3 regions of the Mesorhizobium sp. AR02 genome follow, and region 1 is predicted to be linked to each of the others. Evidence: riboswitches for the same ligand, from Rfam matches in the RefSeq annotation. Region 1 holds a riboswitch; each other region holds the start of a gene.
The links. A riboswitch is a leader RNA that binds a small molecule or an ion and turns the genes downstream of it on or off. The one in region 1 is predicted to bind thiamine pyrophosphate.
Positions count from the first base shown of each region.

Region 2: another riboswitch for thiamine pyrophosphate. It lies ahead of thiC (phosphomethylpyrimidine synthase ThiC); the one in region 1 lies ahead of DBIPINDM_RS30925 (Ykof family thiamine-binding protein).
Region 3: another riboswitch for thiamine pyrophosphate. It lies ahead of thiC (phosphomethylpyrimidine synthase ThiC); the one in region 1 lies ahead of DBIPINDM_RS30925 (Ykof family thiamine-binding protein).

Region 1 is NZ_CP080531.1:5,513,431-5,523,531, reverse strand. It holds gene DBIPINDM_RS30975 (sensor histidine kinase) at 1-584, shown strand, start outside; gene DBIPINDM_RS30970 (pyridoxamine 5'-phosphate oxidase family protein) at 591-1,076, opposite strand; gene DBIPINDM_RS30965 (hypothetical protein) at 1,094-1,267, opposite strand; gene DBIPINDM_RS30960 (DUF3309 family protein) at 1,529-1,693, opposite strand; gene DBIPINDM_RS30955 (hypothetical protein) at 1,885-2,433, opposite strand; gene DBIPINDM_RS30950 (hypothetical protein) at 2,784-3,413, opposite strand; gene DBIPINDM_RS30945 (methyltransferase family protein) at 3,806-4,501, opposite strand; gene DBIPINDM_RS30940 (ABC transporter substrate-binding protein) at 4,674-5,690, opposite strand; gene DBIPINDM_RS30935 (ABC transporter ATP-binding protein) at 5,683-6,450, opposite strand; gene DBIPINDM_RS30930 (ABC transporter permease) at 6,447-7,265, opposite strand; gene DBIPINDM_RS30925 (Ykof family thiamine-binding protein) at 7,309-7,917, opposite strand; TPP riboswitch at 7,908-8,021, opposite strand; gene DBIPINDM_RS30920 (formyltransferase family protein) at 8,082-9,059, opposite strand; gene msrA (peptide-methionine (S)-S-oxide reductase MsrA) at 9,445-9,963, opposite strand.
Region 2 is NZ_CP080531.1:1,070,127-1,080,227, reverse strand. It holds gene thiO (glycine oxidase ThiO) at 1-761, opposite strand, end outside; gene thiC (phosphomethylpyrimidine synthase ThiC) at 758-2,593, opposite strand; TPP riboswitch at 2,698-2,813, opposite strand; gene DBIPINDM_RS09660 (TIM barrel protein) at 2,991-3,758, opposite strand; gene DBIPINDM_RS09655 (MFS transporter) at 3,755-4,843, opposite strand; gene hisN (histidinol-phosphatase) at 4,959-5,792, opposite strand; gene DBIPINDM_RS09645 (aspartate ammonia-lyase) at 5,880-7,259, opposite strand; gene DBIPINDM_RS09640 (thiamine pyrophosphate-binding protein) at 7,716-9,548, opposite strand; gene hisD (histidinol dehydrogenase) at 9,535-10,101, opposite strand, start outside.
Region 3 is NZ_CP080530.1:667,359-677,459, forward strand. It holds gene ltrA (group II intron reverse transcriptase/maturase) at 1-1,204, shown strand, start outside; gene DBIPINDM_RS03045 (LexA family protein) at 1,285-1,563, shown strand; partial or broken gene DBIPINDM_RS03050 (SAM-dependent methyltransferase) at 1,697-1,944, shown strand; gene DBIPINDM_RS03055 (hydroxymethylpyrimidine/phosphomethylpyrimidine kinase) at 2,535-3,305, opposite strand; gene DBIPINDM_RS03060 (thiamine phosphate synthase) at 3,296-3,901, opposite strand; gene DBIPINDM_RS03065 (thiazole synthase) at 3,898-4,671, opposite strand; gene thiS (sulfur carrier protein ThiS) at 4,675-4,872, opposite strand; gene thiO (glycine oxidase ThiO) at 4,841-5,893, opposite strand; partial or broken gene thiC (phosphomethylpyrimidine synthase ThiC) at 5,867-7,672, opposite strand; TPP riboswitch at 7,776-7,892, opposite strand; gene queE (7-carboxy-7-deazaguanine synthase QueE) at 8,026-8,763, opposite strand; gene queD (6-carboxytetrahydropterin synthase QueD) at 8,760-9,116, opposite strand; gene queC (7-cyano-7-deazaguanine synthase QueC) at 9,116-9,814, opposite strand; partial or broken gene groEL (chaperonin GroEL) at 10,040-10,101, opposite strand, start outside.

The DNA.
Region 1 (10,101 bases):
ACAGCCTGCAAATCATCGCCAGCATCCTGCTGCTGAAGGCGCGCTCGGTCACCTCGGAAGAAACGCGCCAGCATCTCAAGGACGCCCATCAGCGCGTCCTATCCGTGGCCGAAGTGCAGCGCCATCTCCACACCTCGGTCGGCATCGACGAGATCGATGTCGGCTCCTACCTTTCGAAACTGTGCGGCAGCCTCGCCACTTCGATGGTTGGCGAGGCCCAGCCGATCGAAGTCACCGTTACGACCGAAGGCGGCAGGATGGATTCGCAAAAGGCAGTCAGCCTCGGACTGATCGTCACCGAACTGGTGCTCAACGCCATCAAATATGCCTTCCCCAAGGAAAAGGACGGTGCTCGGATCCAGGTGAGCTACGAGACCGCCGGCAGCGACTGGAAACTGACGGTTTCGGACAATGGCGTCGGCAAGGTCGCCAACGACGTGCCGGCCACTGGCCTTGGAACAGCCATCGTGGAGGCGCTGGTGAAACAGCTCGAAGCCAAGGTGGAAGTCATCAGCGACAACGACGGCACAAGCGTCTCGGTCACCCGGGCAACGTTTACCTCACGAGTGCCGCGCGCGGCGTAAGAACCGCTACCACGAGGCCTGCCTTCCCGACATCGCCTCGATCCTGATCTGATAGAAGAGATGGCTGCCCGAGGGCGCGAGGGCATCGCCAGGCTTCAGGGCTCCCGGCTCCCACCAATTCGCGTGGGTGGCAAGAAGCGACCAGGCAAGCCGGCGGTCGCTATCGGCCGAAGCGGTCATCCTTTCGACGCCGGTCATGCCGGCATCCGGATCAGGCGCCTTGGGCAATTCCTCGAAAAGGCCTTCCACCACGACGCTCTTCCAGCCATTGACACCGCCGACATCGTCGACCTGAAGGCAGACATGGGGATTGGCCCGCATCCAGTCGACTTTCCTGCCGGGAAGCGAGAAACTGAAAATGGAATTCTCGCCAAAGGCGAAATGGACCGGCACCACATAGGGTTTCTGGTCACGCACGCAGGCCAGGCGACCAAGGCGTTGCGTCTTCAAAAGGGCGACGCAGTCCTGCCGCGTCATCTCCTTGATGTTCATCCAATCCTTCTTCCTGTTCAGGCCGCGCGATCGATGCGGCGTATGACCTTGATAGCCTCTGCTTCAGCTATGCCGATCAACGCATCTATGCCCTGGATGGTCTCGATATGGCCGCGAGCCGCCACCATCCGCCGCAGGATGTGAAGATCATCGCGAATTTCGCATAGTGTCATTCTGAGTGTTGCGGGCATTGGGCAGCCTTCCGCAAACTCAACTGTCTCGACGCAAGCCGGTTCCCTCGGCTCCAACGCAAAAGCCCGCTCCGGCATACCGGGGCGGGCCTTGGAGGAGGATGAAGGGGTGGGACCCTCTCCTCTTGTTTCCACGGGGGGTGTGGACCGAAATCACCATACGTGAGTCCCACGAAATGGCGGATCACAAGCCGGCTTGCTTGTATCACAATCCGGTGCGCTGCGGCCTCGAAGCGGTCACGAGATTGCGATTGCAGGCAGTTAGATACGCCCTAGCACGACAAGGACGATGAGGATCAGCAGCACAAGCCCGAGCCCGCCGCCACCATAGTAGCCCGTTCCATAGAATGGTCCGCCGCCGAGCCCGCTGAAGCCGCCAAGCAGCGCAATGACAAGAATGATGATGAGTATGGTGCCTAAGCTCATGGTTCCCGCTCCCGTAGGCGCTGATGCGCCGGTTTTAGCACCGTCACATGCGGTGTTTCGAAGACGAGAACGTTCGAGCGGCCTTACCGTTCCGCCGGATCATAATGAGATGGGCGCACGGAGAATATTCGCCGGCAAAATGAAAAAGGGCCCGCCACCTCGCGGCAGCGGGCCTCATGACGTTTGCCGCCTCAGCGGCGCGAGATCAGCAGGCACAGCTGCCGCAGGTCGCGGTCGTAGCTGCCTGAACTGGCCAGCACATCGACGCAGCGCTTCTTCATCCGCGCCACCTGGCTGTCCGACATGTCGGCGACGACGCCTGGCAGGCTAGGCTTGCTGAGATTGGACGGATTGCTTGGAGTGCTTGAGTTTGTTTCGCCAACGCCGATACCAACACCCGCACCGATGCCACTACCGATACCGACACCCGCGCCGACGCCAACACCAGTTTGGCCACCTACCACAGCGCCAAGTCCTGCAGTGACGCCGTTGTTGCCGCCGACGCTGGCGCCTGCGCCTGCATTGACACCTGTGCCGCCACCGATCGAGGCACCAGCACCAGCATTGATGCCACCACCACCGCCGACTGAAGCACCGGCACCGGCATTGACACCGCCACTGCCGCCGACCGAAGCGCCGGCGCCAACGCCGATTCCAGCGGCGTGGGCCGGCATGCATAGAACGGCCACGACTGCGCTGCCCGCGAGGATTGTGGAAAGTCTTTTTGCAATACCAAACATGGCTCTCTCCTTGGTTGTCCCGAACAAACCGGACTTCAAAAACCGGCTGTATCACCAACCCGAGCCTCTATCATTGGTTGCTAAAATATGATGGACAACCCATGGTATAGTTACTCGCGTACCGGCCAGTTCAAGACAACTGGACCCATTGGGGAGATGTCGCTCGGAAATTGGCGGAGACGTTCTTCGCCTGGAAGCCTGAGAACCGGCTTTGAGCGCCGAAGTTACGAACACGCTCCACAGCAGAAAGCCCGCCGACATGGCGGGCTTTCCGACCGGCCGGAGGCCAGGAGAGTGCTGTCAAAGCCTCACGGCTGGTTCTGCACTTCCGTTCCTGGCGGCCCTGGCCCTCAGCGGCGGGCGATCAGCAGGCAGAGCTGACGCAGATCCCGGTCATAGGTGCCCTCGCTGCCGAGCACGTCGACGCAGCGCCTCTTCATCCGCGCTACCTGGCTGTCGGACATCTGAGCCACGACACCCGGCAGGCTCGGATGGCTGGGATTGCTCGGATCGCTGGGGTTCGAGGGATTGCTCGGGTTGGACGGATTTGACGGATTGCTGGGATTGGTTCCGCTACCGATGCCCACGCCGACACCGACGCCGATGCCACCCGTGCCGCCGACATTGGCGCCGAGCCCTGCAGTGACGCCGCCCGAACCACCAATATTGGCGCCGGCGCCGGCATTGATGCCGTTGCTGCCGCCGACGGAAGCGCCGAGTCCGGCGCTGACACCGCTGGAGCCGCCGACATTGGCACCGGCTCCGGCATTGATGCCACCGCTACCACCGACAGAAGCGCCGACGCCAGCGTTGACGCCTCCGCTACCGCCGACCGAAGCGCCGACACCGGCATTGATGCCGCCGCTGCCACCCACCGAGGCACCGACGCCGAGCCCAGCTGCGCTTGCCGGCATGGAAAGAACGAGGACTATTGCACTACCTGCCAACACACTGGCGACTGTTTTGATGGTAAAAGCCATAACACTCTCCTGTTGTCGTTGCGCTAAGGCAGTCGGCGTACAGCCGATTGCGAATCCAGCTACGTGACAGGTGAGACGCAGTTTCAGCTCAGAGCATACTTATGAAGACGATGGTATTTATTGTTGAAACGCAGAGAATATAAGAGTAATAAAAATATATTACACATGTAAAAAATATTTCATACCGATAGCGTACATTATAGATATAGTCGCTCATCGAGAACTAAAAACGATTTCCCAAGAAATCTCTACGCCCGTCATTGCTGACAGACATCTCCGCTTGATTCACGGCGTGAAGATCGGACATCAGCGGCCGTCAAAGGCCGCCAGATCGCGATGGCCATCAAACACCCATCGCCGTGCCTATCAGCAACCTGGAGACAGTCCCGCCCTCAGAATATGCGGTAGAACAGCCTGTAGCGCACACGTTCCACGTAAGCGCGATACTCCGGCTCAGCGGCCAGCAGGGCTTCCTCGCGCAGGATACGATACAGCTGCAGATAGGTGATGACCGCATAGACCGCGAGGTTGTGGAAGGAAAAGGCCGAGAGCAGATAGAGCACATGGCCGGCAAGGTAGCCGGCATAGATCGGATGCCGCACAAGCCGGTAGGCCCCGCCTGTCATCACGCCGCGATTGGCGGGCAGGATGGCGAAGGAACGGCCCAGCGATATCTTGCCCCAGATGACAAACAACAGCGCAACGAACTGCAGCGGCGCGGCGACATAGACAGGAACAAGCACCATGCCAGGCTGGAGGCTGATCAACGCAACCCCGAAACTGGCGGTCACGGAGACGATGACCGTAAGCGGATTCCAGTCACGCGTCACCGGACGCCGCGACAGAAGCAGCCAAGTGAAAGTGAGTATCTCGGAAATCGCCACCAGCGCGACGTTGAGCCGGGTCGGATCCTCCACGACCTGATAGACGCCGCGATAGACGAACAGCCCCGCGCAGGCCAGCGCACAGGCGCGAAAGAAGCCTTCACGCAGGTCGACCAGCGTGTCGCGCCTTCGCGCGGCGGAGAAAAATCCGCCCTCATTGTTATGCGAAAACGCTTCACTTTTTGACGTGAGCAAGGCAAGCACCCCGATGATCCCTCAAGGGACCATTGCATGCAACCATTGCCGGGCCGTTAACCGGCAAGATCGGATCGGCACCAAACGGGGTAACGGCTCGGAAAGCATGCGGGGCAGGACGCGCCCCGGATGCCGACTCAATCTAGCGCACCGTCTACCACCGGCCCATGCGCATCCAGCCTCATCCCAAGTTCAGATTTGCGAAATACCTCGAGAAATCAGGGCGTTGCGTCAGGACTTCGCCGTCGGCATCGCGCAAAATGCCGGCGGTGAAGAGATAGTCGCCGATCGCGTCCATCTTGGCCGGATCCATCGTGCCGATGGCGCCGTTTTCCGCGCGCAGATAGTGCCCGTCGATCAGCGCTTTCAGCGACGCCTCGATCAATGCCGGATTGGTCAAGGCATCCTTGTTGGCGGCGATCAACAGCGCGGCGGCTTCCCTGGGATGATCGACGGTGAACTGATAGCCGCGCCGCGTTGCCTGGACGAAGGCCGACGCCAGTGCCGGGTTTGCCTGGAGATAGGCTTCGCTCGACGAGATCAGCGTCGTGTGCTCGTCGGGCACGCCGTAGTCGGCATAGACGAAGCTGCGCTGCTTGACGCCTTTGAGTTCGGCCTCGATGCCCTCCCAGGTCGCAACCTCGAGCGTGAAGTCGACCGAGCCGTTGGCCAGCGCTTCATAGGCGGAGGTGCCGAGCGTCACTGTTTCGAAATTGCCCTTGCCGCCGTCGTGGCGGATGATGGTCGAGATCAGCGCGTTTTCCCAGGCGCTGCCGAAACCGCCATAGGTCAGGCCGTCAAGGTCCCTCGGGCTTTTGATCTCGCTGCGCGCCGCGTTGAAGACCACGCGGCCGGTTTCGGACTGCACCACGGCATAGACGGCCTTCAAATCGGCACCGGCGGTCTTCTGGGTGAACAGGCTGATGGTGCCGTTGATGCCGAAATCGGCGACGCGGTTGGCGACCAGCGTGCCAGCGCCGGTATCGCTGTAGGGCAGAATGTCGACCTCGAGGCCGGCCTCGCGATAAAACCCCTTGTCGCGCGCGACGAACAGCCCGATGTGGTTGGTATTGACCGTCCAGTCCAGCGCGACGGTGACTTTTTGCGTTGCTGCGAAGGAGCGGCTCGATCCGACAACCAGCGGAAGGCCGCTGGCAAGGGTGAGCAGCAAGGCCTGCCGGCGCGTCAAGTCAGTCATGGTCATGTCCTTTGGATGGTTGAGGGTTGAGCAAGATGTCGAGGATCTCGGCCTCGAGTGCGCTGGCCTGCTGCGCGGCAGCGCCGGTCGGATCGCGCGGGCGCGGCAACGGCACCCTGATTTCCCGCAAGACACGGGCCGGGCGCGCCGACAGAACGTAGATGCGGTCGGACAGGAACACGGCCTCGCGCACATCATGCGTGATCAGCAGCGCCGTCCAGCGATGATACCGCCACATCTGTTCGAGCCAGCGCTGCATGGCCGCGCGGGTCAGCGCGTCGAGCGCGCCGAACGGCTCGTCGAGCAAAAGCATGTCGCGCTCCTGCACCACCGTGCGCAAAAGCGCCGCGCGCTGGCGCATACCGCCTGAAAGCTGGGCCGGAAAATGCCGCTCGAAACCGGCAAGCCCGAACTCGGCAAACAGCGGCGCGACGCGCGCCCGCGCCGCCTTGCGCCTGACGCCTTGCACCTCGAGCCCGAGCGTCGCGTTGTCGAGGATGCGCCGCCACGGCATCAGTGCGTCGCGTTGCGGCATGAACGCAAAATGCCTGCCATGATCGTCGAGCGGCACGCCGTCGAAGAACATCTTGCCTTCGCCGTGCTCCGCCCCCGTCAAAAGCTGGAACAGCGTCGACTTGCCGGCGCCCGAAGGTCCGAGGATCGAGACGAATTCGCCTGCGCTGACGCTGAGCGAAATGTCGGCGAGCACGTCGAGCCCGCCAAACGCCTTGCGCACATGCCGCAACTCGAGCCGGCTCATTGCCGCGCCGCCTTCCCTGCCAGCTGCCGGTCGGCCCGCTCCCAGGGCATGGCGAGGCGCTGCAAGAGCACCGTCAGCCCGAACAGGACGAGAGTGAGTGCGGCACTGACACCGACGGCGGCCAGCACCAGATCGGAGCGGAAATTGTTCTTGGCGTTGAGCATGTAGATGCCCAACCCTTTGGCCGCGCCGGCATATTCGGCGAAGATGGCGCCGACCACGGCATAGGTGATGGAGATCCGCAGACCGGCGAAGAAATAGGGCAGTGCCGAAGGCAGCCGCGCCAGCACGAAGACGCGCCAGCGCCCTGCCCCCATGGCGCGCAGCATCTGGCCGATCTCGGCCTCGGTCGCCTCGTAGCCCTGCACCAGAGCCACCAGCATCGGGAAGAAGGTGACCAGTGCCACCAGCATGATCTTGGGGGCCAGCCCGAAGCCGAACCACAGCACCACCAGCGGCGCGATCGCCACCAGCGGCAAGGTCTGGCTGACGATGAAGACGGGAAACAGCGCACGTCGCAACGGCTGGAAAAAGTCGACCAGCATCGACAGCGCGAAGGCGGCACCGAGCGAGCAGGCAAAGCCGATCAGCGTGGCGCGGATGGTGGGGATGGCGTTGTCGATCAGCGCCTCACGATTGAGCATCGCCTGCTCGAAAACGCGTGAGGGCGCCGGCAGAACCGTCGGCTTGATGCCGGAATGATTTGCGTAGAGTTCCCAGGCCGCGAGCAGTAGCCCAACCGACAACACGGCCGGTGCCGCCTTGGCGAAGAGGCCCGCGAGCTGGCGCGGGCGGCTGGATGACGATGAGACCACGAGAGGACAACCTTGACGGCCGCGTATGGAAAACGCGTTCTGTTCAGACAGCGGTGGGGCTGTTGGCGGAAACCGTGACGTCAAGGGTTACGTGGCCGGCGCCCGGGCCGAAGCGGCAGAAGGCTTCGTTCAGCGCCGAAAAGATCGCGCCGGTATCGCCGCGCAGTTTGGTGCAGAAGTTCTTGGAGCGATCGTAGACGCCGGACTGTTTCAGGAAATCGATGCAGCCATAGATCTCGTCCATATGGTTGCCGGTGCCCATCACGTAGAGCGAGAATTGCGCCGCCGCCGGCTGGCCGGTGGCAGCAGCATTGCGTACTGCGGTGATGGCGGCTTCCTTGCGTGGGCCGAGCGGCCCGACAGGTCCGCCAAACGCGTCGGAGCGGCAGATCGGATCGTCCGGCTCGCCCGGGCAGCCGCGCGAAATGGCCGCCGACAGCACGCAATGCTTGCCGCTCTGCGCCGCCGCCACGAACAGGTCGCGCAGCGCCGGGAACAACACTTCGGGTGGCCCGACCAGCAAGGTCGAGATGTCGTCGGTCTCGATCCTCAGCCTGTCCCGGTAGGGATCGAGCGCGCCAAGCGCGCCCAGGATGACGCCGACGAAATCGTCGGCCATGGGATATAGGGAAATCTGTGCGCCTGAAAACATCGCCCGCCTCGCTCCGCTGGTATTACCCAGATCAGCTTCTAGGGTCTGTGGGCTTGCCGCCCCCGTCTCAGCCCCGACCGTACGGAGCACCCCTGTGGATGGGCGCGTTAAAGCATCATTCGAACCGAAGGGGAAGCCGTTTTTTCAGCGCACTGCGCCAGCTCTCAAATCTGCCCATCTTCCACCTTGCCGAAAAGCCGCATTTCAGGGGACGACTTTCTAACTGGAGAGCGCGCAAACGTGGCGTGCACTTTCACGAGCCGTTTGAGCAGGCGGCTATAGGTGAGATACCGGACCCTGCCATCGGCAAGATCGAACTCCACGCTCCCCCATCGTCTGACTGGCACTTGTCCGGTCGGCGGACCCAGCCGCCTGATCTGGAACCCCAGCCTGACCTTGCACCCAGCGACATCCAGATAGATGCCTGGAAGAGTGCCCAGCACATGCCACATCAGGGCAACATGCTTGATTGACATGGCCGACGAGATCATTGTGTGGGCCGGCTCAAGCCGCGCCCAGACGAAATCACCGGCCGGCTGCCGCATCCCCGAAAGGCCGCCTTTGCAGTAGGCGGGCGCCGCCTCGCTCACCAGCGTGCGCATCGCGCTCGCGACGCTGTCGATCAAGGCCCGCAGCGATACCCAGTCCGCCTCCGAAAACGACACCTGCCCGAGAATGTCGCCATCATCGAAACTGGCGGACATCTTGTGCAGCGTCACACCACCATGAACGGCGTGCTGGCCGTCCACGGCCAGGCGATGGATAGGGTGCGGGCCCCGATAGTTGGGCAACAACGCTGGATGAAGATTGAGCCCGCCTTTCGGGAAAGCACCGAGCAAGTCCGGTGGAATAAGGGCCGGAAACGCAAAGCAGATCAACACATCGGCTTTGCCCTCCGACAACTGGCTGCCGAGTGTGCCCCAATCATAGGGCCGGCCAAATTCGATCAGCCTTGCCGGCGTGTTGCCGATATAGCGTTTGAGCAGCAATCTGCGTCTCAGTCTTCGGCGAAAATTGCCGGTGCTGAAATGTTTCTCGCGTTGACGGAACGCCGGCACGACAATCGCGTGGATGAGATGGCCTGCTTCAAGCCATCCTGACAGCAGCGGCCCGGTGTAATGGGTGATGTCGAGCACGAACACGGCGGAAAGCCGGCCCGACCCGGTCTGCGGGCTCAAAAGCGCCGGCCGTTCAAGGCGCACATCAAGCCGATCCCCATCGGGGGGCGTTCAGACGGCAAGCCAGCCTCATCGGGCGGGCCTGACAGGGTTTGCAAAGTAAGTCCGTCGGTCAGGGAGCCTTGACAATTGAAGACGGCACCGTGGCGGTGACATCGGAAAGCCGTCCGCCTTTCACCAGAAGTGGCTTCTCATAGATTTTCTTCATGCGTATCTCCTGAAGCAAATCAGCATGTGCAGTTGGCCAGCAACGCCATCAACTGTCAATCGCCAGGCGGCGGCTGACAGTTGGTATTCACGCAGTCACAGGAATTATGCCGCCTTGCTTCTCGAAAATGATCCGCAAACCTTATGAGACGGCCTTCTCGCGAACCGGCAGTTTCCAGCCCGGCCTGACGAAATGGCAGGTATAGCCGTTGGGATATTTCTCCAGATAATCCTGATGCTCGGGCTCGGCTTCCCAGAAGGCACCGGCCGGCGCAACCTCGGTGACGACCTTGCCGGGCCACAGGCCGGAGGCATCGACATCGGCGATGGTGTCTTCGGCGACGCGCCTTTGCTCGTCGCTGGTATAGTAGATCGCCGAACGGTAGCTCATCCCGACATCGTTGCCCTGGCGGTTGCGCGTCGTCGGATCGTGGATCTGGAAAAAGCGCTCCAGCAGAGTGCGATAGCTGATCACGGCCGGATCGAAATTGATCTCGATGGCTTCGGCATGGGTGCCGTGGTTGCGGTAGGTGGCGTTGGGTACGTCGCCGCCGCTATAGCCGACACGGGTGGAGATGACGCCGGGATAGCGCCGTATCAGATCCTGCATGCCCCAGAAACAGCCACCGGCAAGCACTGCGCGTTCGGTCGAAGTCGCCATGTCACGTCTCCTCAAAAGGCAATTCCAGCTATGGAGCGGTTTCCCGTCCGGAATTGCGCAGACAAAATTGGATTTCCCAATAAATGGGCATTGTCGTCCGCTTCGTCCAGTCGCGTGTAAACGCGGCCATACGCGAAA
Region 2 (10,101 bases), 3.0 Mb from region 1:
GCATAGGCCGCGCCCAAAAGCTCCATCATCGAACGCGCCGTGACCGGTCCTGTGGACTGGCTTTCGATCATCGTCGCGCCAACCATGAAACGGTGATCGGTACGCGGCACCACATAGAGCGGAAAGCGCGGATGCAGCAGCCGGACCGGGCGTGACAGCGAAATGTCCGGCGTGCGCAGGATCAGCATCTCGCCGCGCACGCCGCGCAGGCCGTCGTCTTCTGCCGCCATCCCCGTGCAGTCGATCCGGCGATCGAAACCGGAAATGTGCCGGGCATCGGCGCCGAAGCGGAATTCGACACCCATGGCAGCGAGCCTGTCATGAAGTGCCGCCATCGCGTGCCGCGGGTCGAGATGAGCCTCATCGGGGAAGAACAGTCCGCGCCTGAAGCGGCCGGCGAGGTCGGGTTCCAGGAGCGCAATCTCATCTTCATCGACACGCCGATGGCCGGACGTGCGGCTGGCGAACCGGTCAAGCTCGCCCGCCTCGCGCGGCGCGGCCACGACCAGTGTTCCGGCGCGTGTCACCTGACCCGGCAGCACCGCATCCCACCAGTCGGCAGCGTCGCATCCGAGATCCAGCACAGGCTGCTCGGCGCTTTCACGCTCGCACCATGGCGCCAGCATGCCGCCGGCGAACCACGATGCGTTGCCACAGATGCCATGCCGGGTCTCGGCGACTGTGACCGTCGCGCCGCGGGCGGCGAGCTCGAAGGCGGCGGTGAGGCCGGCGACGCCGGCCCCTTTGACCAACACCCTCATGACGGTTCCGGCGCCTCTGGCATGAGCGGTGCGTCGGTCTCGCCAGCTGGCATGTAGAGATCGCCGCCCTCGCGGTATTTCGCCGCCATCGCCGCCATGCCCTCTTTCTGTGCCTCGGCGCGGATGTCGTGAGAAATACGCATGGAACAGAATTTCGGTCCGCACATCGAGCAGAAGTGCGCCAGCTTGTGCGCCTCCTTGGGCAAGGTCTGGTCGTGGAAGGACCGCGCGGTTTCGGGGTCGAGAGACAGGTTGAACTGGTCCTCCCAGCGGAACTCGAAGCGCGCGCGGGAAAGGGCATCATCCCTGACTTTCGCGGCCGGATGGCCCTTCGCCAGGTCGGCGGCATGGGCGGCGATCTTGTAGGTGATCACGCCAATCTTGACGTCGTTGCGATCGGGAAGGCCGAGATGCTCCTTGGGCGTGACGTAGCAGAGCATGGCGGTGCCGAACCAGCCGATCATGGCCGCGCCGATGCCGGAGGTGATGTGGTCATAGCCCGGCGCGATGTCGGTCGTCAGCGGTCCAAGCGTGTAGAAGGGCGCCTCGCCGCAGACAGCGAGCTGCTTGTCCATGTTCTCCTTGATCTTGTGCATCGGCACGTGGCCGGGCCCCTCGATCATCACCTGGCAATCCTTGGCCCAGGCGATCTGCGTCAGCTCGCCGAGCGTTTCCAGCTCGGCGAATTGTGCTGCGTCATTGGCGTCGGCGATCGAGCCGGGACGAAGACCGTCGCCGAGCGAGAAGGACACGTCATAGGCGCGGCAGATGTCGCAGATCTCCGCGAAATGCTCGTAAAGGAAGCTTTCCCGGTGATGGTGCAGGCACCATTTGGCCATGATCGAGCCGCCGCGCGAGACGATGCCCGTGACCCGGTCGACGGTCAGCGGGATGTAGTGCAGCCGCACGCCGGCGTGGATGGTGAAATAGTCGACGCCCTGTTCGGCCTGTTCGATCAGCGTGTCGCGGTAGACCTCCCAGCTCAGATCCTCGGCGATGCCGCCGACCTTCTCGAGCGCCTGGTAAAGCGGCACTGTGCCGATCGGCACCGGCGCGTTGCGCACGATCCAGTCGCGGATGTTGTGGATGTTGCGGCCGGTCGAGAGGTCCATCACCGTATCGGCGCCCCAGCGGATCGCCCACACCATTTTTTCGACCTCTTCGGCCATCGAGGAGGTGACAGCGGAGTTGCCGATATTGGCATTGATCTTGACCAGGAAATTGCGGCCGATGATCATCGGTTCGCTCTCCGGGTGGTTAATGTTGGCGGGAATGATCGCCCGCCCTCGCGCCACCTCATCGCGCACGAATTCGGGCGTGACGAAATCGGGGAGCGCCGCGCCGAAGGCTTCGCCGTCGCGTTGCAGCTTGCCGCGGACGATCTCGCGGCCGAGGTTCTCACGGATGGCGACGAACTCCATTTCGGGTGTGACGATGCCGGCGCGCGCGTAGGCGAGCTGGGTCACTGCCTTGCCTGATCTGGCCCTGAGCGGCCGGTTGCGGACCGGAAATTCTGGCGTCAGCCGCTCGCCAGCCGCAAATCCATTGTCTTCCGGCCGGACGTGGCGGCCGTCATAGGCTTCGACATCGCCGCGTGCCGTAATCCATTCGTGGCGAAGCCGGGCAAGGCCCTTTTCGATGCTGGTTTCGACCGTCGGGTCGGTATAGGGGCCGGACGGATCGTAGACGGTGACGGGCGGCTCGCCGGCGGTCGGATGGACAGAGATTTCGCGCATCGGCACCTTGATGTGCGGATGGAGGACGCCGGACTTGTGGATCTTCCGTGAGGCGGGCAGCGGTCCCGTTGAGACGGCTGGGGTGAGGGCATTCATCTTGAGGCTCCTTTGCTCATGCATTGGAGACCCAGTTCTGTACCGGAAGGATGAGACGCTTTGGCCGCCCTGCTTGGAAAACAGGTCTTCGGGCGTGAACTCCCGCAAAGCGCTTGCACCGTCCCTACGCCAGTATGAACTGGATCAGGTTCAACGGGTCACTGCGCCGCGAAAGCCAGCAGTATCTCAGCCCCTTGCCGGGACCCCCCCTGGTGAATGCGCCGAATTGAACGGGCCGGCGCTATTTTGTCAAGCGCATTTGGCCCGCGGCGCTGATCGGTCGCCAATCAAGTCGTGCGGAAAGGCTGAAGCGTGGTGCGGCAGAAGAATCTGGTCAACCGCTCTCAAAACCACTAAGTCCGGCCAAACCAGCGAATTTATTAAAGAATTTCACCTCTCATTGAGATAGCACTCTTCGACAAGCGTCGACTGATTTGGACGTTGGAGCAACCGGTCTATACTCCAGTCCGATGAAACCGCTGTAACCTCGGGCGAGAAGCCAGTCCAACCGCTTCTTCAGATCGATACCACCAGTCCCTGGTTCGTTGCGCCCGGGATGATCGGCAATATGAATGTGGAAGACGCGATCAATATTGCCGCCGATAACAACTTCGGTTTCTTCGCCCATAACGGCAGAATGGTAGATGTCGTAAACGATCCCGATCTCTGGGCGCCCGGTTGCGGCAGCGATCTCCAGGGCTTCGACCGTCGAAGGCAGGAAGTATCCGGGGTGATCTATCAGTGTGTTGAGTGGTTCAAGACCAATACGAACGCCGCTTCCCTTCAGCATTTCGCCGGCAAGATTCAATGTTTCGACAAGCGCCTTCTTTTGATCATGTCGGGAGACATCAGAAAGCTCATCGCCCGCCTGGGCGATAAGCACTGGGGCGCCAAGCCTCCTTGCTGTGGCAATCGAACGTCTGAGACCTTCGAGAAAAATGCTCTGGTTTCGGATATCGGTCAGCGAAATCATAGGTTCAGCTACGATGCTGCTTAGTTCCATCTCGGTGGCCTGCAGCGCAAGATCGATACTGTCAAGATCCTTATCAGTCCACCTCCAGAATTCGACGGCCGCCAGGCCGCTTTGCCGTGCAAGCCATATACGATCTGCGAAATTTGCTGTTTCAGGGGCGTAAAGCCATTCTATGCAAGCGGAAAGTTTCATAGCTGGTTCACAGCTTCTTGGCCGCCACGGCTACTGTCGGCCAGTACCGCGCGACCCGCAAAGGCGACAAAGACCATAGTCGTCGCCAGCATGGCAAAGGCAACGCGCAAATCCAGGAAATGTGCGACCAACCCGATAAAAGCCGGTCCGAGCATGTGGCCGCCATAAGCCAGCGTGGTGACGGTGGCGACTGCAAGGTTTGCCGGCATTGACGTCTGCACTCCGGCAGCTTTGAACATGAGCGGGATGATGTTTGCGGCGCCGAAGCCAACAAGCATGAACCCGCACAATGCAAACAGTTGCGAAGGGAGCGCCAAAACCACCACGAAGCCAATTGCCGAGATCAGTCCGCCCCCTAAGAGCACGCGACGACCTCCCACCGCATCGACAAGTCGGTCGCCGATAAGCCGTCCTCCCGTAATCGCCACGGCAAAAGCGGCGTAACCAGATCCCGCCGCATAAGGCTCGGCGCCGCGATATTGCAACAGGAACACGCCGCTCCAGTCGAGCACCGCTCCCTCTGCCATGAACACTAGCGCGGAGAAAAGTCCAATAAACAGAACCAGTGGCCTTGGGACAACAAACAGCGGAGTGGTTTTGCCCCCATCGTTGGCGAGGGGGATGAAGCCCATTGCCCGCGAGGACACGGCGACAAACATCAGAATTCCTAAGGCCAAGCATGCTTGGAGCGGGCTAGCTCCCAGTTTGAGCAATGCGCTTAGCCCGCCCGCTCCGATAGTTCCCCCAATGCTGTAACAGGCATGAAAGCCGGACATCAGGGAAAGCCCCATCCGCTTCTGGACAATGACGGCCTGGACATTCATTGCCACATCGATGGCCCCGATCGCGGCGCCGAATACCGCAAGGGCAACCGCCATCCCGAGAACGCTCATGCCTGCGGCCAGGATCGGCAGGACCGCAGCCGCCACAAGCGTTCCGCAAATTATGATCAGACGGTATCCGAAGCGTGCCGTTAGAAGACCAGTCAAGGGCATTCCGACCAGCGAGCCGCCGCCAAGGAACAGCAAAAGGATGCCAAGCTGTCCGTCATCAATGCCCAGCCGGGATTTGGCGAACGGGACCAATGGCGCCCAAGCCGCGACGAGTGCCCCTGTGCTGAGAAAGGCAACATAAGTAGCCCACCGCTCTCGCGCGCCTACTCGTTTCGATCGATCAAGGTAAGCATCCGCATTCAAGATGTTAACTCACTGAAATATCTTGGGTTGTTTGCGTCGCGCCGAGCTCGGCATCGTTGAGCATTTCCAGCGCAGCTTCGTGGAGTGACCGATTGGCTGACGCCAGTATTCTGCCGCCCCGCTCAGCGCGACCGCCGTCGAAGCGTGTAACAATGCCGCCGGCCGATTCAATGATTGGAATGAGCGGCACGATGTCATACGGCTGCATTGATGGTTCGACGCACAAATCGATCTGGCCGGCAGCCAGCATCGCAAATGCGTAGCACTCCCCTCCGTATCGGGTGAATTTGGCTGCTGAGGAGAGCTTTGCAAAACCTCGGTCTGAGCGCCGGGCGAAAGGCTCTGGCGAGGTCGTATGGCAGATGGCGTCGGGTAGGACCCGAACACTACTTGTGCGCAGCTTTGATCTCCCGCGGGCACTCTCGCAGAATGCCTCAGACTCGTCGCCCCAGAAGAATTCACCTGTATAAGGTTGGCTCATTATTCCGCGTACGGCTCGGCCGGCTACTGTGAGCCCTATGAGTGTTCCCCATACAGGGATGCCGCACAGGTATGGTTTTGTTCCGTCGATCGGATCTATGACCCATTGTATGGGTCCGCGCCCCGTTGTGCCGAATTCTTCACCGAGTATCGAATGATCCGGATAGGTTGAGCTGATCATTTCGCGAATGGCGATTTCAGCTTCTCGGTCCGCGTCGGTCACCGGGTCGAACTTGACGCCAGCCTTGAACTTTGCGTCAGCAGCCAATCGAGTCCGAAATCTAGGGAGAGTGATACGGCTCGCGGCCTCGACCAATGTGAGGAAGAACTCTAGGGATGGGAGGGGTTCGTTCGACATGAGCACGATCCTGTCAAAGTGTGTTTTGGTTGCGACTTGCTGGTCTTCGTCTAAACCTGGATTGAGCCCGGTCGCCGCAGGAGGCGGTCACGTCTTTGCCTTCCGTGCTCGCGATGGCCGGGTCATTTCCTCGGCGTTCAGTATGTCGTCGATGAGATCAGGCGACAGGTCATCTGCCTGGATAAGCAGCTCTCGTAGGGTTTTGCCGCTTGCCAAGATCGCCTCGACGAGCTCCGCCGAGCGTTCATATCCAAGGACCGGGACCAGAGCGGTGGCCAGTGCAGTTCCGGATAGGAGGTGCCTTCCACAGGCCGCTTCGTCGGCCTTGATGTCGGCCACACAGCGGGTCTCCAGGACCCGGGCCGCGTTGGTAAGTAGACGAATGGATTGCATCAAGCTGAATACGATAATCGGCTCGAAGGCATTAAGCCGCAGCTGTCCAGCTTCGGCTGCGAGCGTCACAGTGACGTCTTGTCCAATCACATGGAAGGCAACCTGGTTCACAACCTCAGGGATTACCGGATTCACCTTGCCGGGCATGATCGAGGATCCTGGCTGGACGGCAGGCAACCGCACTTCTCCAATACCGCCGCGAGGTCCGGAAGAAAGCAGCCGTAGATCATTGGAAATCTTCGACAGCTTCACAGCTACCCGTTTCAGAACCGCGGAAAAGTGGACAAAGGCACCAGTGTCCCAGCCGGCTTCAATAAGGTTTGCAGCCGGCTTCAGTCGCGTGGCGGCAACAGCCTCAAGTTCCGCAACAACGACCCTTTGATAGCCCGGATCCGCTGTGATGCCGGTGCCAATTGCCGTGCCTCCGAGATTGATCTCACGCAGCAGGTCCATTGCCTCCCGAAGGCGGTCGATGTCCTCGCGGACCGTGATCGCGAAGGCACCGAATTCCTGACCCAAGGTCATCGGAACTGCATCCTGCAATTGCGTGCGACCCAGCTTGAGAATGTGGGCGAACTCCAACGCCTTCGATTCGAACGCGCCTATGAGCGCCCACAACGCGTCGATCAGTTCGGGGGCAGCGAGCAGAAGTGCAAGCCGGATGGCCGTCGGGTAGACGTCGTTGGTCGACTGAGAACGGTTGACGTCATCGTTTGGGTGAAGCGCAGCGTAGTTGCCACGCGGCAGCCCCATAGTCTCGAGGCCCCGATTTGCGATCACCTCGTTGATGTTCATGTTGGTGGAGGTTCCTGCGCCTCCCTGGAAGACATCGAGAGCGAATTGGTCACTCAGATGGCCGGCAGCTATGTCGTCACAGGCGTGACCGATGGCAATCATCTTTGCTTCTGATAGATCGCCAAGCTGACAGTTGGCTCGCGCCGCAGCCTTCTTGACTAGGGCAAGGGCTCTGATGAGAAGAGGATAGTGCCCAATCGAGATACCCGATATCTGGAAATTCTCGATGGCGCGTGCGGTTTGCGATCCATAGTATGCGCGCTGGGGGACTTCGACCATTCCAAGAGAGTCCGACTCCTGACGAATGTCAGAAGGACTTGGCCTAAGAAGGTGACTGCCCACGCGCTTGCTCCAAGGCGAGAAGTTGCTGACCCCGCATGAAGGCGATGTGTCTCAGGCATGGCGCCAACACCGACCACATCCGTCGCCAACGATCGTTTTCGGTCGATGCAGTTGTTCTGATCTCTTCAGTGTCTGTGAGACACTATTTTCCACCGAAGTAGTAGTTGAGCAAGGCAACTTGCGATTCCGCGAGTCGACCCCGCAATTCACTTTGCTCGCCAAGAGTTCTTATTGCTGCGGGGAAAAGTGGAGATAGGAGAATCGCAACGATCGCGATCCAGAACAGCTGGCGTGGGAGGCCATTTTTGACATTCGGCCGTCGGTTATCTGTCATTGAACAACTCCAAACATTTGGAGTGAGAGCCAGCTGTTGCCGACTGGCTCTCACGTCGATCAGAACCCGCGTCCCTTCACATATTTGGCGCGCAGGTCGCCCAGGTAAGCGGGGACGGTAATGTCCCACCAGCCGGTCACGTGCATGTTGGAGTAGGGCCGTTCGATCGCGCAGATCGCGTCGATGACATACGGCTTCCCGGACGCCAGAGCCCGTTCAATCGCCGCACCAATGTGAGAGGCATCGACCACACGCTCGCCCTCGCAGCCGAGAGCTCTCGCGACGCCGGCAATGTCGGCCATCCACTTCGAGCCGTCCGGTGTCTTGAACTCCGTGATGATCTCACGGTCCTCGCCGAACATGTTCAGCTGCAGGTTGCGGATCGCGCCCCAGCCGCCATTGTTGATGACAAGAAAGATCACCGGCGTGCCGAGCATTGCGGCGGTGGCGAGTTCAGTTCCTGTCTGGAGAAACGCGCCGTCGCCAAAGACAGCGCAGACTGGTACCTCCGGCTTGCCCAGCTTGGCGCCGATTGCGGCGGGCAGGGCAAAGCCAATCCCCGACATGCCGCCAGGCGTGATGTGCTGGCGCGGACCATAAACCGGGAATTCGTTGAATACCTGGTTCTGCGGATTGGAAGAATCGGTAACAACGATCGTGTCGCGCGGCAACGCCTTGCGCACCTCGACCAGTACCTGGGAAGCAGTCATGGGCTGGACATTGGCTGTGCGCAGAGGCCGAAGGAATTCCTCCCATTCCACTTTGCGCTGCTCCAGTTCCTTGAACTGCGCAGTGGACTTGTAGTCACGTCTTTGCCCCTTGGCTTTCAGCTCCGCCAGAATGGCGCCGAGCACAGCCTTGGCATCGCCGACAATTCCGACTTCCACAGGGTAGTTCTTTCCGATTTCGAAGGCATCCAGATCGACCTGGACCAGCTTGGTCTTCGGAATGTCGAATGTGACCCCCGGCTGGTAAGAGGACGTGATGCGGTCGGAGAAACGGCAGCCAACCGCCAGGAGCACGTCCGCCGATCGCGTCATTGCATTGCCAGGGATCGAACCAAGGTCGCCGCACGCGCATGCGAACAATTCGTGGTCTTCGGGGAACGCGCCCTTGCCCATGAAGGAGGTGGTGACCGGAGCGCCGAGAAACTCCGCGATGGCTATCAGCTCGTCCGTTGCTTCCGCCTGGATGACACCGCCGCCGGCCAGAAGCACCGGACGCTCCGCCGAAAGGAGCAGCTCGACGGCGCGGGTGATGTATTCTGGATCGCCGAAGGCGCGCGCGGCGGTACGGCGCTTCTTGCCGTCGCCTATTGTGACCGTTGCAAACTCGGCCTGGACATCTTGCGGGACATTCAAGAGGACTGGCCCTTTGCGTCCCTCAAGCATGGCGTTGAAGGCCTGCTCCATCATGTTGGGGATCTGCTCGACATGACTCGGATTGAACCAGCGCTTCACCACGGGCTCGGCCATGCGCGGGAAGTTGTCCGAATGCGGTCGATCAACTTCCTGAAGAACGCCACGCCCCATCATGTAGGTGTGAACACCGCCGGTGATGACAAGCTGCGGCAACGAGTCCGCGAATGCGGTCGCTATGCCGGTCAGGGTGTTGGTGGCTCCCGGGCCGATTGATGTCACGACGCAGGCTACCTTGCCCGAGGACCGGTAGAATCCATCAGCCATGTGGGAAGCATTTTGCTCATGCATGGCCGGCAAAAGCTGGATTTCGTCCTTACGGTCAACGAACGCGTCCATAAGCGCTGTATCGCCGTGTCCAGGGATGCCGAAAACATGGGTCACACCCTCGCGGATCAGGTGATCCACGATAATCTGGCCGCCAGTCATCTCCTGCGCGACGACCGCGCCTTTCACGTTCTTATCGTGTTTCATTGGTTTCCTCCATTTGCTTGCTCGCGGCCAACGGGTGGGCAGCAGTGGCGTATTCGATGTTGCGATGACCGTAACGCCGCACTCGGAGATTGGCTTGCTCGGCGTGGCCAGCAAACCCTTCCATGATGCACAGCCTCGATGCGTATTCACCGACCATCGCGGAGGCCTGATCGGTCAAAATTCGTTGATAGGTGCAGGTCTTGATGAACTTGCCGACCCATAACCCGCCAGTATAGCGCGCGGCGCGCATGGTGGGCAGAGTATGATTGGTGCCAATCACCTTGTCGCCGTAGGCGACGGTCGTGCGCGCGCCGAGGAACAGCGCGCCATAATTCCTCATGTTGTTGAGAAACCAGTCGTCATCCGCGGTCATAACCTGAACGTGCTCTGAAGCGATACGATCAGCCTCGACCAGCATCTCTTCCCGCGTCTCGCAAAGGATTATCTCACCGTGATTGCGCCATGCTGTCCCGGCGATTTCAGCGGTCGGCATGATCCTGAGCAACCGCTCGATTTCAGCCAAAGTGTTCCTGGCGAGCTTCTCGGAATTGGT
Region 3 (10,101 bases), on a different replicon from region 1:
AGCGTGGAAACGCGTTCGAAGCAACAAGGGTAGCCCAGGCGTGGATGGGATGACCATCGACGATGCCAAGGGCTACCTGCGTGAGCACTGGCCAAGCATCCGGTCTCGATTGCTTGAGGGAACCTATCAGCCGCAGCCGGTCAAGCGGGTCGAAATCCCCAAGCCGGACGGCGGGGTCAGAAAACTCGGCGTACCTTGCGTCGTCGACAGACTGATCCAGCAAGCCATGCTGCAGGTCCTCCAAGAGCAGTGGGACCCGACGTTCTCGGAGCACAGCTACGGCTTCCGCCCGGGACGCTCCGCCCATCAGGCAGTAGCCCAAGCGCAATGCTACATTGCCGAGGGTTACAGCTACGTGGTTGACCTCGACCTCGAAAGATTTTTCGACCGGGTTAATCACGATAGCCTGATGGCGCGCGTTGCCGCCAGGGTGTCCGATAAGCGTGCGCTCAAACTCATCCGTGCATTCCTCAATGCGGGGGTGATGGAGGACGGCCTGGTCCGTCCGGTGGACGAGGGGACCCCGCAAGGCGGCCCGCTCTCGCCCCTCCTAAGCAACCTCCTGCTCGACGATCTCGACAAGGAACTGACCCAACGTGGCCACCGTTTTTGCCGCTACGCCGACGACTGCAACATCTATGTTCGCAGCCGCCGCGCTGGCGAACGGGTCATGGCTTCCGTCAGCCGGTTCCTGACCAAGAAGCTGCGGCTGAAGGTCAACGAGGAAAAGAGCGCTGTGGCGCGACCGGAGGTGCGGAAGTTCCTGGGGTTCAGCATCTCGAATGACGGGAGCGAGCGGCGCATCGCGCCGAAGGCCCTCGACAAATTCAAGACGCTGATCCGGGACATGACACGCAGGACACGGGGGATCAGTCTGCCGCAGTTGATCAAAGAGCTGAAGCCATACCTCATCGGATGGCGCGGTTACTTCGGCTTCTGCCAGACCCCACGGGTGCTTACGAACTTGGAAGCGTGGATCCGCCGAAGACTACGCATGTATCTCTGGCGGCAATGGGGGAACGGGCACAACCGCTTCAAGGAACTGCGCCATCGTGGCGTCCCAAAGTTCAGTGCTGCGGCTGCCGCCGGTTCGCCGACGGAATTCTGGCGCATGTCAGGACACCCGGCGGTCCAACAGGCCCTGCGCAACCATTACTTCGAGTCTCTCGGCCTCCCTCGACTCCATGTCTCTGCCCAAGCTTAATCCGATCGAACCGCCGTGGTACGGACCCGTATGCCCGGTGGTGTGGGAGGGGTGGCGTCGCGAGGCGTCCCCCTATCCCGATCAATCAATTGCTTGACCGAAAGACGCCGGCGCCGACAGTACGGTTCACCGCCAAACAAGGCCAGTACCTCGCCTTCATCTGGGCCTATTCGCAGATCAATCGCCGCGCTCCGGCGGAGGCGGACTTCCAGCGCTACTTCAGGGTCACCGCACCGTCAGTCCATCAGATGCTCAAGACCCTCAACCAACTCGGCTTGATCGACAAGCAGCCCGGTGTCGCTCGCAGCATCCAGTTGCTCGTCCCGCCACAGGACCTGCCCATTCTCGGCGTAGACTAACCCGTCACAATCACTGCGACGGTACACTAGCCGTCTATTGCGACAGCACCGCTGTCGGCGGTCTCCAGTCTGGCAAGGGGATAGAGTGCGTCGTCAAAATGACCCAGACAAATAGCAGGAGCAGGGAGCAGATATGGTCTTTCGATTGAAGGAGCGCCTCGCCAGGAAGTTTGAAGAAGAAGTGCAATTCTTCAAGGGCTGGCAGAAGGACAAGAAACGAGTGGGCGCGCTCATGCCAACGTCATTCATGCCGCGCGTCGTATGGCAAGCGTTATCAATCCGGCATCCGGATTGCCGGTTCTTGAGCTGGGCGCAGTGACAGGCGTCATCACCAAGGCAATCCTGGAAAGGGGCATCAAGCCGCGTCAGCTGATTGCGCTTTTGTTGCCGCCTCCGCTTTGCGGAGGCGGCTATGCCTTTTAGCGCACACTCATTTGCTCCGGATTTCGCCCTGCGGACAATTGACAGCGAAGCCACCGCCCCCTCGAAAATCTCGCGACGGCGTCTCGATGCCGGGACCGGCCTGCCATTTTTGGGAGGCGATCCGCGCAGGTGTCTGACGCAAACGATGCCAGCCCGTCCCTGACCATATCATAGCCATCGCCCTCTTTCAGCTGCCCGAGCCTCCCGACAGCCGGATCAATGATGACGATCCCCTGGAGAATATTCTTCTTTGAAGAGCGTGACGGTCTGCGCCGTCTTGTGGTGCCTCAGCTTGTACGATGGCCTCCTGGCCTTCCGTGCAACGCAAGTGATGAGGTTCAGTCACTCTACCGTGCAATGGCGTTCGGAAATACGACAGGCGAACCACAATAGTCATGTTTAGGCTGAAGACTTTTCAGCGGACCGTGAAAAAAGGAAACGCGAGTTCTTCCGCTCCTTCAGAGGCCCCTCGAACTCGCTTTCTTTGGAGAAGGGAGATCGCTCGTCAGACGCTCCCATGTGGTGGTCGGCAAACCGCCGCAAAACGGTCATTCGCTGTTTTCGGCTGCATGTTTCCGGAGCTTCTCGAACACGAACAGCTTGCCTTCGCGCACGCTATCTTGAAGCGATCTCGCATTGGCCAGATGCGCCGCAATCGCGCTGGCAAGCATGCAACCCGTCCCGCGCATCGATGAGATCAGGCGCGGTGTGTCGAAGCGGATTGGTTCTTGATCGAAGCGCAACAGAACATCGGTTGATCGATGTCCCGATGCGTGGCCGCCCTTGATCAGCAGGGCCTGCGCTGCAGCGTTCAGCAATTCCTGGCCTTGCAACACTGCGCCGTCCTCATCCACCGCCAGTTCCGAGCCAACAAGGAGCGCCAACTCGATGAGATTGGGTGTAACAATACAGCAAAGTGGCATCAGATCCTGCTTCATGACGGCGATGGCGCCGGCTTCCAGAAGCGTCCGGCCTGATGTCGACGCCAGCACCGGGTCCAGTATTACCGGCACGTGCGGATTTTCACGCAGCACTGTGGCAACGGCCACGATGATCTCGGCCGTTGCGAGCATGCCAATCTTGATGGCCGCCACCTTGTTGGCCTGCAGCGCCGCCCGCATCTGATCGGCTACCAGACCGAGTTGCAAAGGATGGATCGCCGTGACGGCTTGGTGCGTCTGCACAGTCAGCGCGGTGACGGCAAGGCAGGTGCGCACGCCTATGGAGGAGATCGTCTCGATGTCGCGCGCAATTCCAGCACCGCCGCTGGAATCCGATCCACCTACAACAAGCACGTGAGGCTCACGCCTCAGCGCCATTGGCCTGTCTTTTCGATCCATTCCCGCGTGCGCGCCTCAGGGTCGTCGTTCAGCGTGATGTCGGTGACCACCGCGGCGCTGTCGGCGCCAGCCGCGAAGACACCGTTGAGCCGGTCAGGGTTGAGGCCGCCTATGGCGACCAGAGGAATCGACGTGACCCGGCGCTTCCACTCGCTGATCCGTTCGACCCCTTGCGGCGCCCATTTCATCTTCTTCAGGGTGGTCGGGTAGACGGGGCCGAGCGCGATATAGTCGGGCTCGGCGGCCATCGCCGTTTCCAGTTCGATATCATCATGTGAGCTCAGTCCGAGCCTCACGTCGGCTGCCCGTATTGCCAAGCGGTCGGCGGTCTGGAGATCCTCCTGGCCGAGATGAACGAAGTCGCAGCCTTCCTCGATCGCCAGCCGCCAGTAATCATTGATGATCAGCTGGCAGTGGTGCTTGGCGCATGAAGCCTTCGCCTTGCGGATCTGCGCGCGCAACCCGGCTTCATCCATGGTCTTGATGCGAAGCTGCATCAGCTTGACTCCGAGCGGCACCAGCCGCTCGACCCAGGCAGCGCTGTCGACGATCAGGTAGAAAGGATCGAGCGTCATGAAAACACCGCCTTGCCGATTGTCGGCGTCGATGGCACGGCGACGTCGCGCGGTTCGAGCATTCCCGAACTGAAAGCTTCACGACCGGCCTCGACCGCCTTGCTGAACGCGCGCGCCATGCCGACCGGATCAGCCGCCTTGGCAACCGCCGTGTTCAGGAGCACGGCGTCAAAGCCGAGTTCCATGACGGTGGCCGCATGCGACGGCCGTCCGAGCCCCGCGTCCACAATCAGTGGGACATCCGGGAAGTGTCCGCGCATCGAGCGCAGCGCCATGATGTTGACCGGCCCGAGCGCGGAACCGATCGGCGCGCACCACGGCATCAAGACCTTGCAGCCCGCCTCCAGCAGCCGCTCGGCGACGACAAGGTCATCGGTGGTATAGGGGAATACATCAAAACCGTCCTCGCACAGGAGGCGGGCGGCTTCGACCAGGCCGAACACGTCCGGTTGTAGCGTGTCGTGGTTGCCGATCACTTCGAGCTTGATCCAGGTCGTACCGAAGACCTCACGCGCCATTTTCGCGGTCGTGACCGCTTCCTTGACAGAATGGCAGCCAGCGGTGTTGGGCAGGATTTTTACGCCGAGCGAGCGGATCAATGACCAGAATTGTTCGCCGGCCCTGCCGCCTGCCATTTCACGGCGCAACGAGACGGTCACCACCGACGTGCCCGACGCCTTGACTGCATCGGCAAGGATGGCCGGCGACGGATATTGAGCGGTGCCGAGAAACAGGCGTGACGCAAGCTCGGTCCCATAAAGCTCGAACATGGTCTAACCGCCTTGCATGGGCGAGAGGATTTCGATCTGGTCGCCGTCGCTCAACTGGAACTCCGCCCGGTTGGCTTTGTGCACCAGGTCGCTGTTGACGGCCGTTGCCAGCCAATCGCCCTCATAGTCTAGCGCGGCAAGCAGCTCCGCCAGCGTGGTGGCGGCAACCTCATGCGCTTCGCCGTTGACCATCAGTTTCATGCGCAAGCTCCTTGGTTCCTTGATTGAAAACCAGGTCGGCCGCCTGGCGCGCCATGGCGGGGGCGAGAAGAAAACCATGGCGATAGAGCCCGTTGATCGCGACGGTGCTTCCACATTCCTCGACACGCGGCAGATTGTCGGGAAAGGCCGGACGGACGCCGGCGCCGGTCTCAATGATGCCAGCCTCACCGAAGGCCGGATGAAGAGCATAGGCCGCGCCCAAAAGCTCCATCATCGAACGCGCCGTGACCGGTCCTGTGGACTGGCTTTCGATCATCGTCGCGCCAACCATGAAACGGTGATCGGTACGCGGCACCACATAGAGCGGAAAGCGCGGATGCAGCAGCCGGACCGGGCGTGACAGCGAAATGTCCGGCGTGCGCAGGATCAGCATCTCGCCGCGCACGCCGCGCAGGCCGTCGTCTTCTGCCGCCATCCCCGTGCAGTCGATCCGGCGATCGAAACCGGAAATGTGCCGGGCATCGGCGCCGAAGCGGAATTCGACACCCATGGCAGCGAGCCTGTCATGAAGTGCCGCCATCGCGTGCCGCGGGTCGAGATGAGCCTCATCGGGGAAGAACAGTCCGCGCCTGAAGCGGCCGGCGAGGTCGGGTTCCAGGAGCGCAATCTCATCTTCATCGACACGCCGATGGCCGGACGTGCGGCTGGCGAACCGGTCAAGCTCGCCCGCCTCGCGCGGCGCGGCCACGACCAGTGTTCCGGCGCGTGTCACCTGACCCGGCAGCACCGCATCCCACCAGTCGGCAGCGTCGCATCCGAGATCCAGCACAGGCTGCTCGGCGCTTTCACGCTCGCACCATGGCGCCAGCATGCCGCCGGCGAACCACGATGCGTTGCCACAGATGCCATGCCGGGTCTCGGCGACTGTGACCGTCGCGCCGCGGGCGGCGAGCTCGAAGGCGGCGGTGAGGCCGGCGACGCCGGCCCCTTTGACCAACACCCTCATGACGGTTACCGGCGCCTCTGGCATGAGCGGTGCGTCGGTCTCGCCAGCTGGCATGTAGAGATCGCCGCCCTCGCGGTATTTCGCCGCCATCGCCGCCATGCCCTCTTTCTGTGCCTCGGCGCGGATGTCGTGAGAAATACGCATGGAACAGAATTTCGGTCCGCACATCGAGCAGAAGTGCGCCAGCTTGTGCGCCTCCTTGGGCAAGGTCTGGTCGTGGAAGGACCGCGCGGTTTCGGGGTCGAGAGACAGGTTGAACTGGTCCTCCCAGCGGAACTCGAAGCGCGCGCGGGAAAGGGCATCATCCCTGACTTTCGCGGCCGGATGGCCCTTCGCCAGGTCGGCGGCATGGGCGGCGATCTTGTAGGTGATCACGCCAATCTTGACGTCGTTGCGATCGGGAAGGCCGAGATGCTCCTTGGGCGTGACGTAGCAGAGCATGGCGGTGCCGAACCAGCCGATCATGGCCGCGCCGATGCCGGAGGTGATGTGGTCATAGCCCGGCGCGATGTCGGTCGTCAGCGGTCCAAGCGTGTAGAAGGGCGCCTCGCCGCAGACGGCGAGCTGCTTTTCCATGTTCTCCTTGATCTTGTGCATCGGCACGTGGCCGGGGCCTTCGATCATTACCTGGCAATCCTTCGCCCAGGCGATCTGCGTCAGCTCGCCGAGCGTTTCCAGCTCGGCGAATTGTGCTGCGTCATTGGCGTCGGCGATCGAGCCGGGACGAAGACCGTCGCCGAGCGAGAAGGACACGTCATAGGCGCGGCAGATGTCGCAGATCTCCGCGAAATGCTCGTAAAGGAAGCTTTCCCGGTGATGGTGCAGGCACCATTTGGCCATGATCGAGCCGCCGCGCGAGACGATGCCCGTGACCCGGTCGACGGTCAGCGGGATGTAGTGCAGCCGCACGCCGGCGTGGATGGTGAAATAGTCGACGCCCTGTTCGGCCTGTTCGATCAGCGTGTCGCGGTAGACCTCCCAGCTCAGATCCTCGGCGATGCCGCCGACCTTCTCGAGCGCCTGGTAAAGCGGCACTGTGCCGATCGGCACCGGCGCGTTGCGCACGATCCAGTCGCGGATGTTGTGGATGTTGCGGCCGGTCGAGAGGTCCATCACCGTATCGGCGCCCCAGCGGATCGCCCACACCATTTTTTCGACCTCTTCGGCCATCGAGGAGGTGACAGCGGAGTTGCCGATATTGGCATTGATCTTGACCAGGAAATTGCGGCCGATGATCATCGGTTCGCTCTCCGGGTGGTTAATGTTGGCGGGAATGATCGCCCGCCCTCGCGCCACCTCATCGCGCACGAATTCGGGCGTGACGAAATCGGGGAGCGCCGCGCCGAAGGCTTCGCCGTCGCGTTGCAGCTTGCCGCGGACGATCTCGCGGCCGAGGTTCTCACGGATGGCGACGAACTCCATTTCGGGTGTGACGATGCCGGCGCGCGCGTAGGCGAGCTGGGTCACTGCCTTGCCTGATCTGGCCCTGAGCGGCCGGTTGCGGACCGGAAATTCTGGCGTCAGCCGCTCGCCAGCCGCAAATCCATTGTCTTCCGGCCGGACGTGGCGGCCGTCATAGGCTTCGACATCGCCGCGTGCCGTAATCCATTCGTGGCGAAGCCGGGCAAGGCCCTTTTCGATGCTGGTTTCGACCGTCGGGTCGGTATAGGGGCCGGACGGATCGTAGACGGTGACGGGCGGCTCGCCGGCGGTCGGATGGACAGAGATTTCGCGCATCGGCACCCTGATCTGCGGATGGAGGACGCCGGGCTTGTGGATTTTCCGTGAGGCGGGCAGTGGTCCCGTCGACACGGTGGGGGTGAGGGCATTCATCTTGATGCTCCTTTGCTCATGCATTGGAGACCCAGTTCTGTGCCGGAAGGATGAAAAGACGCTTCTGTCGCCCTGCCGAAACAGGACCTCGGGCGTAAACTCCCGCAAAGCGCTTGCACCGTCCCTACGCCAGTATGAACTGGATCAGGTTCAACGGGTCACTGCGCCGCGAAAGCCAGCAGTATCTCAGCCCCTTGCCGGGACTCCCCTGGTGAATGCGCCGAATTGAACGGGCCAGCGCTACTTTGTCAAGCGCCTTCGGCCCGCGGCGGTGATCAGCTACAATCTCACCCAATTGGGTGAGATTGCTATAGATGTCTGTCTGCTCGTCGTCGGCAATCCTTCCGCCTGGGCTAGACGCCCCGTTTGTTTCCCCACAGCAGAACATGAAGCTGGGGCAGTACACGCGCCTCGAACCACCTGTCACGGGTTACCTTTTCGACCAGCCATTCCATGCGTTTCATCACACCGGCCATGTCGATGGACGCGTCTTCGTTACCGGGACGCGGCGGCGTGTGGTTGCCGGGCTGCAGATAGACGGGTAATTGCGGGTAGCGCGCCGCGGCGTCCTTGGCGTAGGCATAGTCATCATCGTCGAAGACGACGAGCTTGAGCGCCATCTGTGGCTTGTCCAGCGCCGCCTCGACGCAGGCGTCGAACGCGGCCCAATCCGTCGTCATTTCGCTTGAGGGCGGCTTGGGGCTGAGCACCAGCACGTCGAGATCCGTGAACCATTCCTTAGGCACCGAGCCTTGGGTTTCCAACGCAAAGCGGTAGCCCTCACCATGCCCGCGGTCGATCAGCGGTCCAAGCGGCTGGATGGCCGGATTGCCGCCCGACAGCGACACCATCACCGGCTGACCGCCGGAAAGCGCGATGACCTTTTGCCAGACCGCGTCGGCAGACATCATCTCCCAATCATGGCGGAAGCGACTGTCCACTGCATGCAGGCTGTCGCACCACGAACAGCGATAATCGCACCCACCCGTTCTTACGAACACCGTCGGCAAGCCGATCAGTATCCCTTCGCCCTGAATGGTCGGCCCAAAAATCTCGCTGACGCGGATTCCGGGATGCAACGCGCACGTCATGGCCGGTATTCCGCCCAGGTTTTCGGCGTCTCGCTCACCCGCACGGCGGAGGTTTGTGGTAGCCGCAACTTGCACCAGTCGTGGAAGTGTCTGGCCAGACATTCCGCCGTGACACGGTCATGCCCCAGAACGTCGTTAAGATGGCGATGGTCGAACGTCCCATCGATGTAGTGCTTGAGCGCCGACAGGTCTTGGTAGTCGCGCACAAAGCCATGTTCGTCCAGCTCGCCCCCTGAAAGTTCCACGACGACAATGTAGTTGTGGCCGTGTAGACGCGCGCACTGATGGTCTGGTGGCAGGGAGGTGAGCTGATGCGAGGCCGAGAAGTGGAACTCCTTGGTAATGCGGAACATCACGCGCTCCTTGTCTGGATAGCGTGGAGCCAGAAGTCGGCGTCCTCATAATCTGTCGCGTCGGTGATGCGGGCCAGATCGAATGCTTCGCGCCGTTCGACGCATGTCCCGCAGCGGCCGCAATGACGTGCGCCGCCCTTGTAGCAGGACCACGTCGCCTCGAACGGTGTGGCGTACTTAGCCCCCTCGCTGACGATGTCGGCCTTCGACATATTCACATAGGGAGCGTAAAGGCGGATATCGGCATAGCCTGCGAGCGCATGGTTTTGCATCGTCTGAAAGGCGTCGATAAAAGCGGGCCGGCAATCGGGATAGATGAAATGATCGCCGCCGTGGACGGCAGTGGCCACCGCATCCGCCTTCTGCGCGGCGGCAACCCCGAAGGCGATGGCCAGCATGATGGCGTTCCTATTCGGCACCACCGTGATCCTCATGGAGTCTTCGGCATAGTGCCCGTCGGGTACGTCCGCATCATCGGTCAGCGCCGAGCCACTCAGGTTCCGGCCGACATCGCGGATATCGACGATCTGGTGAGGAACACCCAGCCGCTTCGCGCAGATAGAGGCAAAGCCGAGTTCTTTTTTGTGCCTCTGGCCGTAATCGAACGAAAGCAGGCCAATGAGTTTCTGCTCGGTCGCCACCTTGTGAGCGAGCGAAACTGAGTCCAATCCGCCGGAGCAGATGACGAGGGCATTCATGGTTTGAGTCCTTGTTTTGACCGGGTAAGGCTGCGACCGGAGATTTCTCTGCGTTCCCAGTACTCCACGGAGCCGGTTTTGTGAATGGGGTGGATGCGATTGACGCGCACGTGCCCTTGCGTCGGTTTCCCAACATGAATTGCACACGATTTGTCGCGCATCTTCGACCGCTGGCGGCTGGGGCCGTCACTGCGTATAGGCGGATAGACGATACAGAAATCAGCCCGAGGTGGTCTCCTCGATCTGCTGCTTGATCTGGGCAACGCGGCCCTGGATCTCGGCCTTCT